DNA from 2 places in the Priestia sp. FSL W8-0524 genome. Region 2 is predicted to be linked to the other one. Evidence: predicted binding sites of a transcription regulator. Region 2 holds the regulator's gene; the other holds the start of a gene.
The links. The regulator NrdR, encoded in region 2, represses ribonucleotide reductase genes. The targets are predictions, from matches to a motif close to AACACNATATATNGTGTT.
Positions count from the first base shown of each region.

Region 1 (6,762 bases), 270 kb from region 2:
TAGTGATATCGTGTTCATGTTTGGTAATCTATGTGAAAAAAACGTGTAAATAAAGCGATGTCATAAGATAAAACTGGATAAAAGACATTCAATTAAAATCATACTACAATGCTTATTCAAATACAAGAACCGTTCTCTCCCGCTTCTTATTTATGCCCCATTTTCATACATAATAAAAGCCGACTCACTTGAGTCAGCTTTTACTAGTCAATCATGATTAAAAATTAAAGGCCGCATTTCAGCTGTGCACCACAGTTTGTACATGTGTTGCATCCGCCCATTTCCTCTACCGTTCCTTGACGACAAACCGGACACGTATTACCTACTTCAGAACCGATTGTTACATCAGTTGAACGAATTTCATTAATTGTATCAACTAACACAACGTGTGGTTTTGTTTCTTCTTTTGGCGCTTCAATTTCTTCATCAAACGTATTTTCTTCTGCTTTTAGCGTTAAGACTTGTGCATCACGGCTTCCGTCTACGTACACCGTACCGCCTTTTGCTCCGCCTTTATACAGACGCTCGTACACTTTTTGAACTTGCTCTACCGTGTAACCACGAGGAGCGTTTACTGTTTTACTAATTGAGCTATCAATCCAGCGCTGAATCACACATTGCACGTCCGCGTGAGCTTGTGGTGCAAGTTCCATAGCTGAAATGAACCATTCAGGAAGATTGTTTGGATCTGCTTCTGGATGCTGATCTAAATACTCTTGAACGATATCAGCTTTCACTTCAATAAACTTACCTAAACGACCGCTTCGGAAGTATGAGAATGAGAAATAAGGTTCAAGACCCGTTGATACTCCAACCATCGTTCCAGTACTGCCTGTTGGCGCTACTGTTAATAAATGAGAGTTTCGGATACCGTGCTCTTTAATGTTTTCACGAATATCTTCAGGCATTTTTTTCATGAAGCCTGTATTTGTGAATGCTTCACGTAAAGAAGCCGTTTCAGCATCTGTTTCGCCCACTAAGAACGGGAAGCTTCCTTTTTCTTTTCCAAGCTCTACAGACGCGCGGTAAGCCGTCGTGGCAATTGTTTCAAACACTTTATCTACTAACTCATTGCCTTTGTCAGAGCCGTATTCTGTTTCACAATAAATAAGAAGATCGTGAAGACCCATTACACCAAGACCAACGCGGCGTTCGCCAAGCGCTTGCTTTTGGTTCTCTTCTAAGAAATAAGGAGTTGCATCAATAACGTTATCTTGCATTCTAACGCCCGTTTCAACCGTTTGACGTAGCTTTTCAAAGTTAACTGTTTTTGTTTCTTTATCTGCCATTTGCGCTAAGTTAACAGCAGCTAAGTTACAAACAGAGAATGGTGCAAGTGGTTGTTCACCACATGGATTCGTTGCAACAACGTGCTGACCATATGCTTGAGCATTTGTCATGTCATTAGCATTGTCAAAGAAGAAAATGCCTGGTTCAGCTGAGTACGTTGCACAAATATTAATTAAGTTCCATAGCTCTTTTGCACGAATAGTACGGTACGTACGAACTTTGTTTCCTTGTTTTGCCCACTCGCGCACATCGCCTACTTCGTGCCAGTTTTCATTGTAGTTAGCCATTTCTTCTTTTGAATAGCTTTCTACGTCTGGGAAGCGAAGTTCGTATTCACCGTCGTTTTCAACAGCATCCATAAAATCTTTTGTTAAGCATACAGAAATGTTTGCTCCTGTTAAAAACTCTGAGTTATGAACGCTGTACGTTCCGCCTGTTTGCAGCTTTTCTTCTGCATCTTTAATGATTTTTTCACTGAACCCACCAAGACCAGGAATTTGTTTATAGTTAATGATTCCTTGGTACATCGCTTCTTCAGACTCTGTTAGCGGCGTGAACTTCAATTTATCTTGAGCGTGCTTTTTAATCATTTCGTCATTTGTGTTTTCAATTAAGAAACGTAAAATGCGAGGGTTTTGCATTTTAGAAATAATAAACTCTACAATGTCAGGATGCCAGTCGGCAAGCATGATCATTTGAGCCCCACGACGTGACCCACCTTGCTCAACAAGATGCGTCAGTTTAGCAATATCATCTAACCATGAAACCGAACCAGATGATTTGCCGTTTACACCGCGAGCCAGCGTGTTGCGCGGGCGAAGAGTTGAACCATTCGTTCCAACACCGCCTCCACGGCTCATGATTTCCATTACTTGTTTGCGGTGTTCTGAAATACCTTCACGTGAATCTTTCACATAAGGCATTACGTAACAGTTAAAGTAAGTTACGTCCGTGTCAGCACCTGCACCGTAAAGAACGCGACCAGCGGGTACAAAGTTTAGCTGAACAAGCTCTTGATAGAACTTTTCAAACCACTCTTTGCGCTTTTCTTCTGTTTTTTCCACAGAAGCTAAGCCTGTTGCATTACGTTTTGCAATTTGCTCGTAGAAGACTTCTAGAGGCTTTTCAATGACATCTAGCGAACGAGTAATTAACCCGTTTTCTGCTTCTTCAGGCGATAAAGCACCTCTAAACTCATCTTCTACCTTGACAACAGCGGTCTTTTGCTCAAAATTAATGCTTTCCACATAGCCAAGTCCTCGTGCTGGAAATTTTGGGTCTTCCTTTACAGTTAGAACAACAAAATCTCCTTCTGATAACGTTAATTTTTCCGTATCTTTAAACGCATAGCGGTCTAACATTACCAATCTTGAAACACCTTTATGAGTTAACTTCATATCCGGTGTAATCGGATGTACTTGCGGAAAGCGTTCAATATCTGAATTGAGCTTTTCAACATTCATATTCACTTTTTGATTTAACAAAACAGTCATTCTCACAACTCCTTACCTATCGAACATCTATAAATTTATTAACTCTATTTCCTTTTAAAGGAAATAGAGTTTTTCAATCAACTATCAATAACTTACCACACGGCTTGGACGAATTCAATATATAGTATTTGACACTTCTCCAAACATCTACATATAGAAGGGTGTCAAGTGAAATATTTTTTTTTTCGTAAAAAAAGTGTTTGACTTTTCTTCCCTATGTATTCTATTAGCCAAGCATTGTTTCTAAAAATCCCAATAAAAAGTGCAACTTATAAGAAGTTGCACTTTTATCTATTTACCATCCGCATTCGTTTAGCGCTTAAAGTTCCATTCATCCGATCCGTACTTTGTGCGCGCTAGTTCTTCTACATATGCTTCCTCTTCTTCAGACAGTGTATACGGTTCTAAATCGATATCAAGAGCAGAAGCAAATCCTTTATAAAACGCTTCTTTTGCTTCTTCGATAGAAATTTTGCGGCCCGCAATTGCATTGATCGCTACCGCTTTAGAACGAAATGCGCGCTGCATTCTTTCTTTCACGCGGTCATTTGGATAATTAAACACGCTGAATAATTTATCTTCATCAATCTCTAACAGAATAGAGCCGTGCTGTAGAATAACTCCTTTTTGTCTAGTTTGGGCACTTCCAGCAATTTTGCGGCCCTCTACAACAAGTTCATACCAAGAAGGAGCATCAAAGCACACGGACGAACGAGGGTTTTTTAAGCTATTTTTTTCTTCTTCTGAACGAGGAATAGCAAAATAAGCCTCGAGCCCTAACGAACGAAATCCTTCCAGTAAACCTTCTGAGATCACGCGATATGCCTCTGTAACTGTCTTAGGCATATTAGGATACTCTTCAGATACAATAACGCTGTAAGTAAGCTCTTCATCATGAAGCACGCCCCTGCCGCCCGTTGGACGTCTCACAAAGCCTAATCCTAATTCTTTTACTTTATCAAAGTTAATTTCTTTTTCAGCTTTTTGAAAATAACCGATTGACAGCGTTGGAGGGTTCCATCCGTAAAAACGAATCGTAGGTGGAATTTCCCCTTTACTATGCCATTCTAATAACGCTTCATCTAACGCCATATTGTAATAAGGCGAACGGTTGTTGGAATCAATAAATCTCCACTTTGCTTTCATCTACCTCATCCTCAGCTATATGTAATATAAAAAATAAATCCGTTTTTTAGTCTACCAAAAGATTGAGCTAAGGAAAAGCAAAGAGCAACATAAAACTGCGAATTCAAATGTGGTAGTTTTTTCATTTTCGGGAAGAAATCCGCTAGATTCAAGGCAAAATCGCTTTACTTCTAATTTCATTCACTTATATAATAAGAGTATGGATTTTGTCGAAGAAAGGAAGAATCAGCATGTCAGCAATTACAGCAGTACTCATTTTACTTGGAGTAATCATCATATACTCTGTCGTTATGTTCTTTGTCCAACGTCGCATTATGAAAACGTTAACTGAAGAAGAATTCCGCAGCGGCTACCGCAAGGCACAGCTAGTTGATATTCGTGAACCGAATGAATTCGAAAACGGACATATTTTAGGCGCACGAAATATTCCTCTGTCACAGTTCCGTATGCGCATTAAAGAATTTCGTTCAGATCAGCCTGTCTACATCTATTGTCAAAGCGGAATGCGCACAGGACGTGCAGCACAAATGCTTCGTCGCCACGGTGTTCAAGAAATCTATGATTTAAAAGGCGGCTTCAAAATGTGGAACGGTAAAGTAAAAAAGAAAAAATAATGGTATGTATATAGAAAAACCTCGCCTTTGGGCGAGGTTTTTTGTTAGACGTTTTGAACAGCCTGTTCTTTCTGATAGCGAAGCACTGGCTTTCTAGCTGCCAGCGTTTCGTCAAGGCGCTTCACAACCGTTGTATGCGGAGCTTCCTGTACGAGTTCAGGCGTCTCTTCTGCTTCTTTTGCAATTTGAATCATCGCATCGATAAACGCATCTAGCGTTTCTTTCGACTCTGTTTCCGTTGGTTCGATCATCATGCACTCTTCTACGATAAGAGGGAAGTAGATCGTCGGCGGATGATAGCCAAAATCAAGCAGTCGTTTCGCGATATCCAATGTGCGCACACCAAGCTTTTTCTGACGTTTTCCTGATAAAACAAATTCGTGCTTACAGTGACGGTCAAACGGCAGCTCATAGTGCTCTGCTAAACGACGCATCATATAGTTGGCATTTAACACAGCATTTTCTGTTACGGCTTTTAAGCCGTCTGGACCCATTGAACGAATATACGTATAAGCGCGAACGTTGATGCCGAAGTTTCCGTAAAACGGCTTTACGCGTCCAATTGACTGAGGACGGTTATAGTCAAAGTGATAGCCTTGTTCTGTTTTCACAAGCACTGGTTTAGGCAAATAAGGAATTAAATCTGCTTTTACCCCTACCGGACCAGAACCAGGACCGCCTCCTCCATGAGGGCCTGTAAACGTTTTATGAAGGTTTAAATGAACCACGTCAAACCCCATATCTCCAGGACGAGCTTTACTTAATACTGCGTTTAAATTTGCACCGTCATAATAAAGCTTTCCACCTGCTGCGTGAACAATTTCAGCCATTTCTAAAATATCTTCTTCAAATAACCCCAGCGTATTTGGATTTGTTAACATTAAAGCGGCTGTATCTTCTCCTACTACGCGGCGTAAATCCTCTAAGTCCACTAAACCATGTTCGTTTGATTTTACCGTTACCGTTTCAAATCCCGCAACTGTTGCCGAAGCCGGGTTCGTTCCGTGAGCTGAGTCTGGAACAATGACTTTTGTTCGCTGCGTCTCACCATTTGCTTCATGATAGGCACGAATCATCATAAGCCCGGTCCACTCGCCATGAGCACCCGCTGCTGGCTGAAGTGTTACTTCATCCATTCCCGTAATTTCTGTTAAATGCTCTTGTAAATCATATAAAAGTTCGAGAGCACCTTGAACCGTTTGCTCATCTTGAAGCGGATGAATATGCGCTAACCCAGCAATGCGTGCTGCTTGTTCATTCACTTTTGGATTATATTTCATCGTACATGAACCAAGCGGATAAAACCCTGAGTCCACTCCGTGATTTCGTTTTGAAAGCGCGGTGTAATGACGCATAATATCGAGTTCTGATACTTCAGGAAGCTCAGGAGCTTCGGTACGGACATACGCTTTTCCAAGCAGCTCTTCAGCATTTACTTGCGGAACATCTAACTCCGGCAATGAATAGCCGATTCGCCCTTCTTTACTGCTTTCAAAAATAAGTGATTGATTTTGATTAAGCATGAAGATCCCCCAATTCATTTACAAGTTGGTCAATTTCCTCTTTTGTACGGAGTTCTGTAAAAGCAAGCAGCATGTGATTTTCAAGCGCTTGGTTATCACGGCTAAGATCATAACCGCCAATTATTTTTGATGCTAATAAATGATTGTTTGCTTCTGTTACCGAAACAGGAAGCTTCACGACTAATTCGTTAAAAAACGGTCCTTCAAATGCTACATTTACTCCTTTTGCCTTTAACGCTTCATATGCATAATGCGTTTTTGATAAGTTTTGCAGCGCCATTTCTTTTACACCTTGCTTGCCTAAAGCTGTCATGGCAACTGATGCCGCTAAAGCATTTAACGCTTGATTTGAACAAATGTTAGACGTCGCTTTATCACGGCGTATATGCTGCTCACGAGCTTGAAGGGTTAAAACAAACCCTCGCTTACCGTTTTCATCCACCGTTTGCCCTACTAATCGTCCTGGAATTTTCCGCATAAGCTTAGACGTAGTTGCAAAGTATCCGCAGTGCGGGCCTCCAAATTGACTTGGAATACCAAATGGCTGTGCATCTCCAATGACAATATCAGCTCCAAATTCTCCAGGAGGCGTAAGTAAACCTAATGATAAAGGATTGCTTGAAACCACAAACATACATTTTTCTTGATGAGTAATTTCTTCAATTTCTTTTAACGGCTCGATTTGTCCGTAGAAAT
Region 1 is NZ_JBBOUG010000001.1:4,142,916-4,149,677, forward strand. It holds gene NST66_RS21665 (vitamin B12-dependent ribonucleotide reductase) at 225-2,783, opposite strand; gene NST66_RS21670 (lipoate--protein ligase family protein) at 3,096-3,929, opposite strand; gene NST66_RS21675 (rhodanese-like domain-containing protein) at 4,160-4,543, shown strand; gene gcvPB (aminomethyl-transferring glycine dehydrogenase subunit GcvPB) at 4,588-6,066, opposite strand; gene gcvPA (aminomethyl-transferring glycine dehydrogenase subunit GcvPA) at 6,059-6,762, opposite strand, start outside.
Region 1: the regulator NrdR is predicted to act here: its motif matches at 2,895-2,912, upstream of NST66_RS21665 (vitamin B12-dependent ribonucleotide reductase).

Region 2 (6,762 bases):
TTCAGGCTAAGCTGCTGCTTCAAGTACACGATGAGCTGATTTTTGAAGCCCCAGAAGAAGAAATTAAAATTTTAGAGAAAATCGTACCAGAAGTAATGGAGCATGCTTTAGAGCTAGAAGTTCCGTTGAAAGTAGATTATTCTTACGGAAAGACTTGGTACGAAGCAAAGTAGTGGAAAAAGGATGTGACAAACGTGCCAGAATTACCAGAAGTTGAGACCGTCAGACGTACGTTGATTGAATTAGCCAGTGGTAAGACCATTGAGCGTGTAACCGTTAAATGGCCTAATATTATCAAACGTCCTGAGCAAGTTGAGCAGTTTTGTGACGCGCTTGTTGGACAAACCATTCGAGATGTTGAACGCAGAGGTAAGTTTTTGAAAATTGTACTCGATGATTATACGATGGTTTCTCATCTGCGTATGGAAGGAAAATATGCTCTCCATGAAAATGCAGACGAACCAGATAAGCATGTACACGTCTTTTTTCACTTCACCGACGGAACAGAATTACGATACCGGGATGTAAGGAAATTTGGTACCATGCACTTATTTAAAAAGGGAGAGGAAGATCTGTTTCCTCCTCTTATTGGCCTTGGACCTGAACCGTTTGACGAAACATTTAATCCAAGTCAGTTAAAAATGCGAATCGGCAAAACCTCTCGAAAAATCAAGCCGGTTTTACTCGATCAAAATGTCGTGGTTGGGCTAGGGAATATTTATGTAGATGAAGCACTATTTCGCGCAGGGATTCACCCTGAACGAGTGGCCAGCCAATTAACAGACGAAGAGTATGAAAAATTGTACGAAGAAATTGTAGCGACCCTTCAAGAAGCGGTGAAACAAGGGGGAAGCACAATTCGCACGTATGTAAACACACAGGGGCAAATAGGCATGTTTCAGCAGCAGCTTTACGTGTACGGAAGAAAAGGCGAATCCTGTAAAATTTGCGGTACCCCAATTGAAAAATTTGTTGTAGGCGGTAGAGGAACACATATCTGCCCAAATTGTCAGCCGGCTAAAAAATAACAATGGATGGGCTCCTTTCATATACTACGTATAGACAGAAAGGAAAGGAGTCCTCTCATCATGATAACATTTTCTTTACTTATTCTTGCTTTTGCCGTAAGTCTTGACAGCTTTAGCGTTGGCCTGACATACGGACTTCGAAAGGTGAAAATCCCGCTGAAATCCATTTTTATTATTTCATGTTGCTCAGCATTTTCTTTAATGTTTTCTATGTTTTTAGGAAAGGTACTTACGCATCTATTTTCAGTGGATGTACTAAATAAAGTAGGCGGAGGTATTCTTGTTCTACTTGGAATGTGGATTTTATACCAGTTTTTTTGTCCGGCAGATTCATCTCGAGTGAAAGAAGAAAAAACATTAGTGAAAATTGAAATTAAGTCAATTGGCTTAGTCATTAACGTATTGAAAAAACCAACGGCAGCAGATTTAGATAATTCAGGTTCCATCACTGGGATTGAAGCATTTATACTTGGAATTGCATTATCTCTTGATGCATTTGGAGCAGGGTTTGGAGCAGCTTTATTAGGTTATTCGCCGTATGCTTTAGCAATTGCTGTAGCTCTTATGAGTTCACTTTTTTTAAGTGCTGGCATACAGTTTGGCAAAGTTTTTTCACGTTTATCATGGATGAAAATGTTTTCCTTTTTACCGGGAGTTCTGCTTATTATTTTAGGTATTTTTAGATTTTAAATAAAGCGATAAAGGAGAGGCCAATGTCAATTGTAATTGGATTAACGGGCGGAATTGCTAGTGGAAAAAGTACGGTAACCGGAATGCTGAGAGATATTAATATTCCAGTAATCGATGCTGACCACATTGCAAAAGAAGTCGTCGAACCAGGAAAAGAAGCATATAACCAAATCGTAGAGACGTTCGGCCGTGCCATTCTTCACGAAAATGCGGAGATCAATCGAGCGGCTTTAGGGGGAATTGTGTTTTCTCAAGAGGAAGAACGTAAAAAGTTGAATGCAATTGTACACCCTGCGGTAAGAAAAGAAATGCTTTCTCAAAAGGAAAGGTATATCGAGGAAGGATATGATGCTGTGGTATTAGATATTCCGCTGCTGTTTGAAAGTGATTTGACGCATTTAGTCGATAAAGTAGTGGTTGTATATGTCGATGAGCCTGTGCAGCTAGAAAGGTTAAAATCTCGTAATGATCTCTCGACGAAAGATGCCTATGCACGTATCCACGCACAGCTGCCTTTGATTCAAAAAGTAGCCTTAGCCGATGCGGTGATCAATAACAACGGACCTGTAGAGGAAACAAAACAACAGCTTTTAAGTATATTAGCCCTATGGCTAGATTAAAGAGGCTGAGATAAACGTATGTTAGCTGAAGGGAAATCCGAACGAGCTTGATTCTTGAGGTAGAATCAAGCTCGTTCGGATTTTTTTATTGAGAATATTTACGAGCTTCTAAAAAAGAATGTGTTAAATATCTGTTCTCGCTATATACATATAGTAAAACTTAATTAAAATAATTTATTAAAAAAAATTAATATTATTCACTTTTTAAATATTTATGTTATACTATTCAATATAAAAAGTTAAATAGTATAACACATATAGAGAGGGGTATAGCCATGAAAGCACGTATTGCCATTAATGGTTTTGGGAGAATAGGAAGAATGGTTTTTCGCACAGCGATTATAGAGGAGAATTTAGATATTATTGCTATAAATGCATCTTATCCAGCAGAAACATTAGCACATTTAATCAAATATGACTCTATACACGGACCATTTAATGGAGATGTTAAATGTGATGATGATGCGCTAATTGTTAACGGTAAAAGAATCCAGCTATTAAATTCACGCGATCCGCTGAATTTGCCTTGGAAAGAGCTTGGGATTGATTTAGTTGTTGAAGCGACAGGGAAATTTAATTCAAGAGAAAAAGCGCAGTTACATATTGAAGCAGGTGCTAAAAAAGTTGTCTTAACGGCACCGGGTAAACAAGAAGATATTACTATTGTGATGGGCGTAAACGAACGAGAGTTTGATGTGAATCAGCATAACATTATCTCTAATGCCTCTTGTACGACAAATTGTCTAGCTCCAGTTGTCAAGGTGTTAGACGAAGCGTTCACAATTGAAAACGGTTTAATGACGACCGTTCACGCATATACAAATGATCAAAAGAATATTGATAACCCGCATAAAGACTTGCGAAGAGCCCGTGCGTGTGCTCAATCAATTATTCCTACAACAACTGGAGCAGCCAAGGCGCTTTCATTAGTTCTTCCTCATTTAAAAGGAAAGCTTCATGGAATGGCGCTGCGCGTTCCTACGCCGAACGTATCGCTTGTCGATTTAGTTGTGGATGTAAGGAAACCTGTGACGATGGAAGATGTTAATCTAGCGTTCATTAAAGCTGCTGAAGGACCATTAAAGAATATTTTAAATTTAACAATGGAACCACTCGTATCAATTGACTTTAATACAAATCCTCATTCAGCGATTGTAGATGGACTATCGACTATCGTAATGGAAGATCATAAAATTAAAGTGTTAGCTTGGTACGATAACGAGTGGGGCTACTCTCAGCGCGTAGTCGATTTGGTAAGATATATTGCTGCAGAAATGCGTAATGGATCAAAGATAAGAGTAAGCTAAGAAAGCTATAGATTGCTTTTTAAAAAAAACAGGGAGCTATCGCCCTGTTTTTTTTGTTTTTATTCAAAAGAATAGGGAAAAGCAATAAGATAATCATGCAAAGGAGTGTTTCTTTTCCTCAATTTTAATAAAAAAATGAATAGTCGTTTAGCAGCTTTTACACACTGTCTCACGAGAATACAGGGGTAATTTGTATAGGTCTATCTGCGGGAACAATCTTTAATAAAATCAAAACACGTATTGCAAAATAAATGTAAACAAAGTATACTATGTTTCGTGAACTTCTTGTGTACCTTTCGGTGATGTGGCTACTTAAAGGGTTAGGACCTCTTTGGACTAACTTTCCCCCGTGGTAGTTAACATGCTATATGGCGAAAGAACTTCATGTTTAACGATTAAAAATTGTTAAAGGGGGAAATATCATTATGGAAACAATGGGTCGTCATGTCATCTCAGAATTATGGGGATGCGATTTCGATAAGTTAAATGATATTGATTATATTGAAAAAACGTTTGTTGATGCAGCTTTAAAATCTGGTGCGGAAGTTCGCGAAGTAGCGTTCCATAAATTTGCACCTCAAGGTGTAAGTGGCGTTGTTATTATTTCAGAATCACATTTAACGATTCACAGCTTCCCAGAGCATGGTTATGCAAGTATCGATGTTTATACTTGTGGTCATTTAGATCCTACAATCGCAGCAGATTATATTGCAGATGCTCTAAGTGCACAGACACGTGAAACAATTGAATTACCACGTGGAATGGGTCCTGTTCAGGTAAAACAAACTAAAGCGAATGCACTTTAATAGTGTCGATTGATTACGTAAGTTAAGAGGTGTATTACACACCTCTTTTTAGTATATAAATTTTTAATATGCAAAAACAAAGGGGATAACAACATGGGGGTAGTACAAGTAGTTAAATCTTTATTTTCTAATCATGTAGAAACAAGCGATCGTCATTCAGATCCGACTCTAAAAACGCATTATTACAAAACAACGGCTGGGAATGCATTTAAGCAAGTTCATGAAATGTTGAAGCATATGCAAGGGATAGAGATACTTGCTGCGTATGAAGAGCGAGGAGAAATTAGCTTAAACGTTGTAAAAGGAAGAAAAGCTTTTGTTGTGATTACCATTATTAGCGTACGTCCTCTTGAAACCGCTATCGATTTTTCTGCTACAACAGAGTCAAAAGTGGTGCCAGTTGATTTTGGTTTTAGCAAAGAACTTGTACGTACGCTTTATAAGAGCTTTGATCAAAAACTTATTCCTCTTTCTTCGTAAGTTCCTTATCATTTTTGAATTTCAGGAAATAAAATGGGGAAATTCCTTTTCCTTTACTTGTATTCAAGCCTTGTTTTCTATAAGATGGAATAAAGTAAATCCTTTAATATAGCATCGTGTTTGATAAAGGAAATGATGATGACAATCATAATAAATGGCGAATAGCCGGCTAACATAGATGAAAATTAACTTATATGAGAGAAAATAAAAAGAAAAACAAGGTTTATTATTGGAGCTGAGAATATGAAGTGCCCATCCTGTCATTACAATGGAACGAGAGTGCTGGACTCGCGCCCTGTAGAAGAAGGCCGCTCTATTCGTAGAAGACGTGAATGCGAAGAGTGTCACTATCGTTTTACAACTTTTGAGAAAGTAGAAGAACTTCCGTTAATTGTTGTAAAAAAAGATGGAGCGAGAGAAGAGTTCAGCAAAGACAAAATCCTTCGAGGGTTAATTAAGGCGTGTGAAAAACGCCAAGTAAGCTTAAAACAACTGGAAGATACCGTACACGATATTGAAACAGAGCTGCGCAGTCAGGGTACATCAGAGGTGCAGTCAGATGTGGTAGGAGAAATGGTGATGGAGCGATTAGCTGCTATCGATGAAGTCTCTTATGTTCGATTTGCTTCGGTATACCGACAATTTAAAGACATCAATGTATTTATTGATGAATTAAAAGATTTAATTAAGAAGGAACGACTGTAAAAGAGCTATTGAAGTATTCTTTAGGCTCTTTTTTTGTCATTTCTATTACTTTAAAAGTAGGTAGGGAACGACATGAAAGAACAACATTGGAAAGAAATGATACCGGTCGATCGTTATGTTGTTCGTTCGAGCGGCATACTGCAGGAATACGACCGAAAGATTTTAACAATGCTCTATCAGCCGTTGGTGGGTACGACGTGTTTTGGTTTGTATATGACGCTATGGAGCGAGCTGGAACAAGATCGTTTATGGGGAAAAGAGTCTACGCATCATCACCTAATGTCAATGATGCAAATTAATTTGAAAGCTATTTACCATGAGCGGTTAAAATTAGAAGGTATTGGTTTGTTAAAAACATATATTAAGGAAGAAGATGATGTTCGTGTGTTCATTTATGAGCTCATTCCTCCTCTTACGCCCCATCAGTTCTTTAACGATGGCGTGTTAAATGTATATTTATATAACCGACTAGGAAAATCCATCTTTCAAAAAATAAAAAATTATTTTTCGGATTCACTCGTGGATGATCAATCGTTCAAAGATGTGACGCATTCATTTAACGATGTATTTAAATCAGTTAAAGCAACGGAGCTGGCTCCAAGTTTTCAGTCTGAAAGCAAGGATGTATTTTCTCCTGATGCTCAAACGGACTTTATAGATTCTTCAAACCGTGCTTCTATTGAGATGAGCCCGGATTCCTTTGATTTTGATTTATTTTTAGCAGGCCTAACAGATTCAATGATTTCGAAAAGGTCCATTACATCTAAAGTAAAACAAGCGATTGAAAAGTTAGCTTTTTTATATGGCATTGATCCTCTTCAAATGAAAAATGTAGTGCTCGATTCGCTAAATGAGAATGATCAAGTTGATATTGAATTGCTTAGAAAAGCAGCACAGTCCTTTTACCAATTTGAAAATGGAGAAGCACTTCCCAATCTAAGCGAACAAATTCAGCCTCCTATGCTTCGTACCATGCAGGAAAAGCAGCCTCAGACTAAGGAAGAGCAGCTCATTCAACAGCTAGAAGTCACCTCTCCTCGACAGCTATTGATCGAGTTTTCAGGGGGGGCAGAGCCATCAAAAGCAGATTTGCAAATGATTGAAGAAGTGATGTTTAATCAAAAGC
Region 2 is NZ_JBBOUG010000001.1:4,409,181-4,415,942, reverse strand. It holds gene polA (DNA polymerase I) at 1-173, shown strand, start outside; gene mutM (DNA-formamidopyrimidine glycosylase) at 195-1,028, shown strand; gene ytaF (sporulation membrane protein YtaF) at 1,089-1,718, shown strand; gene coaE (dephospho-CoA kinase) at 1,742-2,338, shown strand; gene NST66_RS23065 (glyceraldehyde-3-phosphate dehydrogenase) at 2,614-3,645, shown strand; gene speD (adenosylmethionine decarboxylase) at 4,071-4,451, shown strand; gene NST66_RS23055 (hypothetical protein) at 4,545-4,931, shown strand; gene nrdR (transcriptional regulator NrdR) at 5,175-5,636, shown strand; gene NST66_RS23045 (replication initiation and membrane attachment family protein) at 5,709-6,762, shown strand, end outside.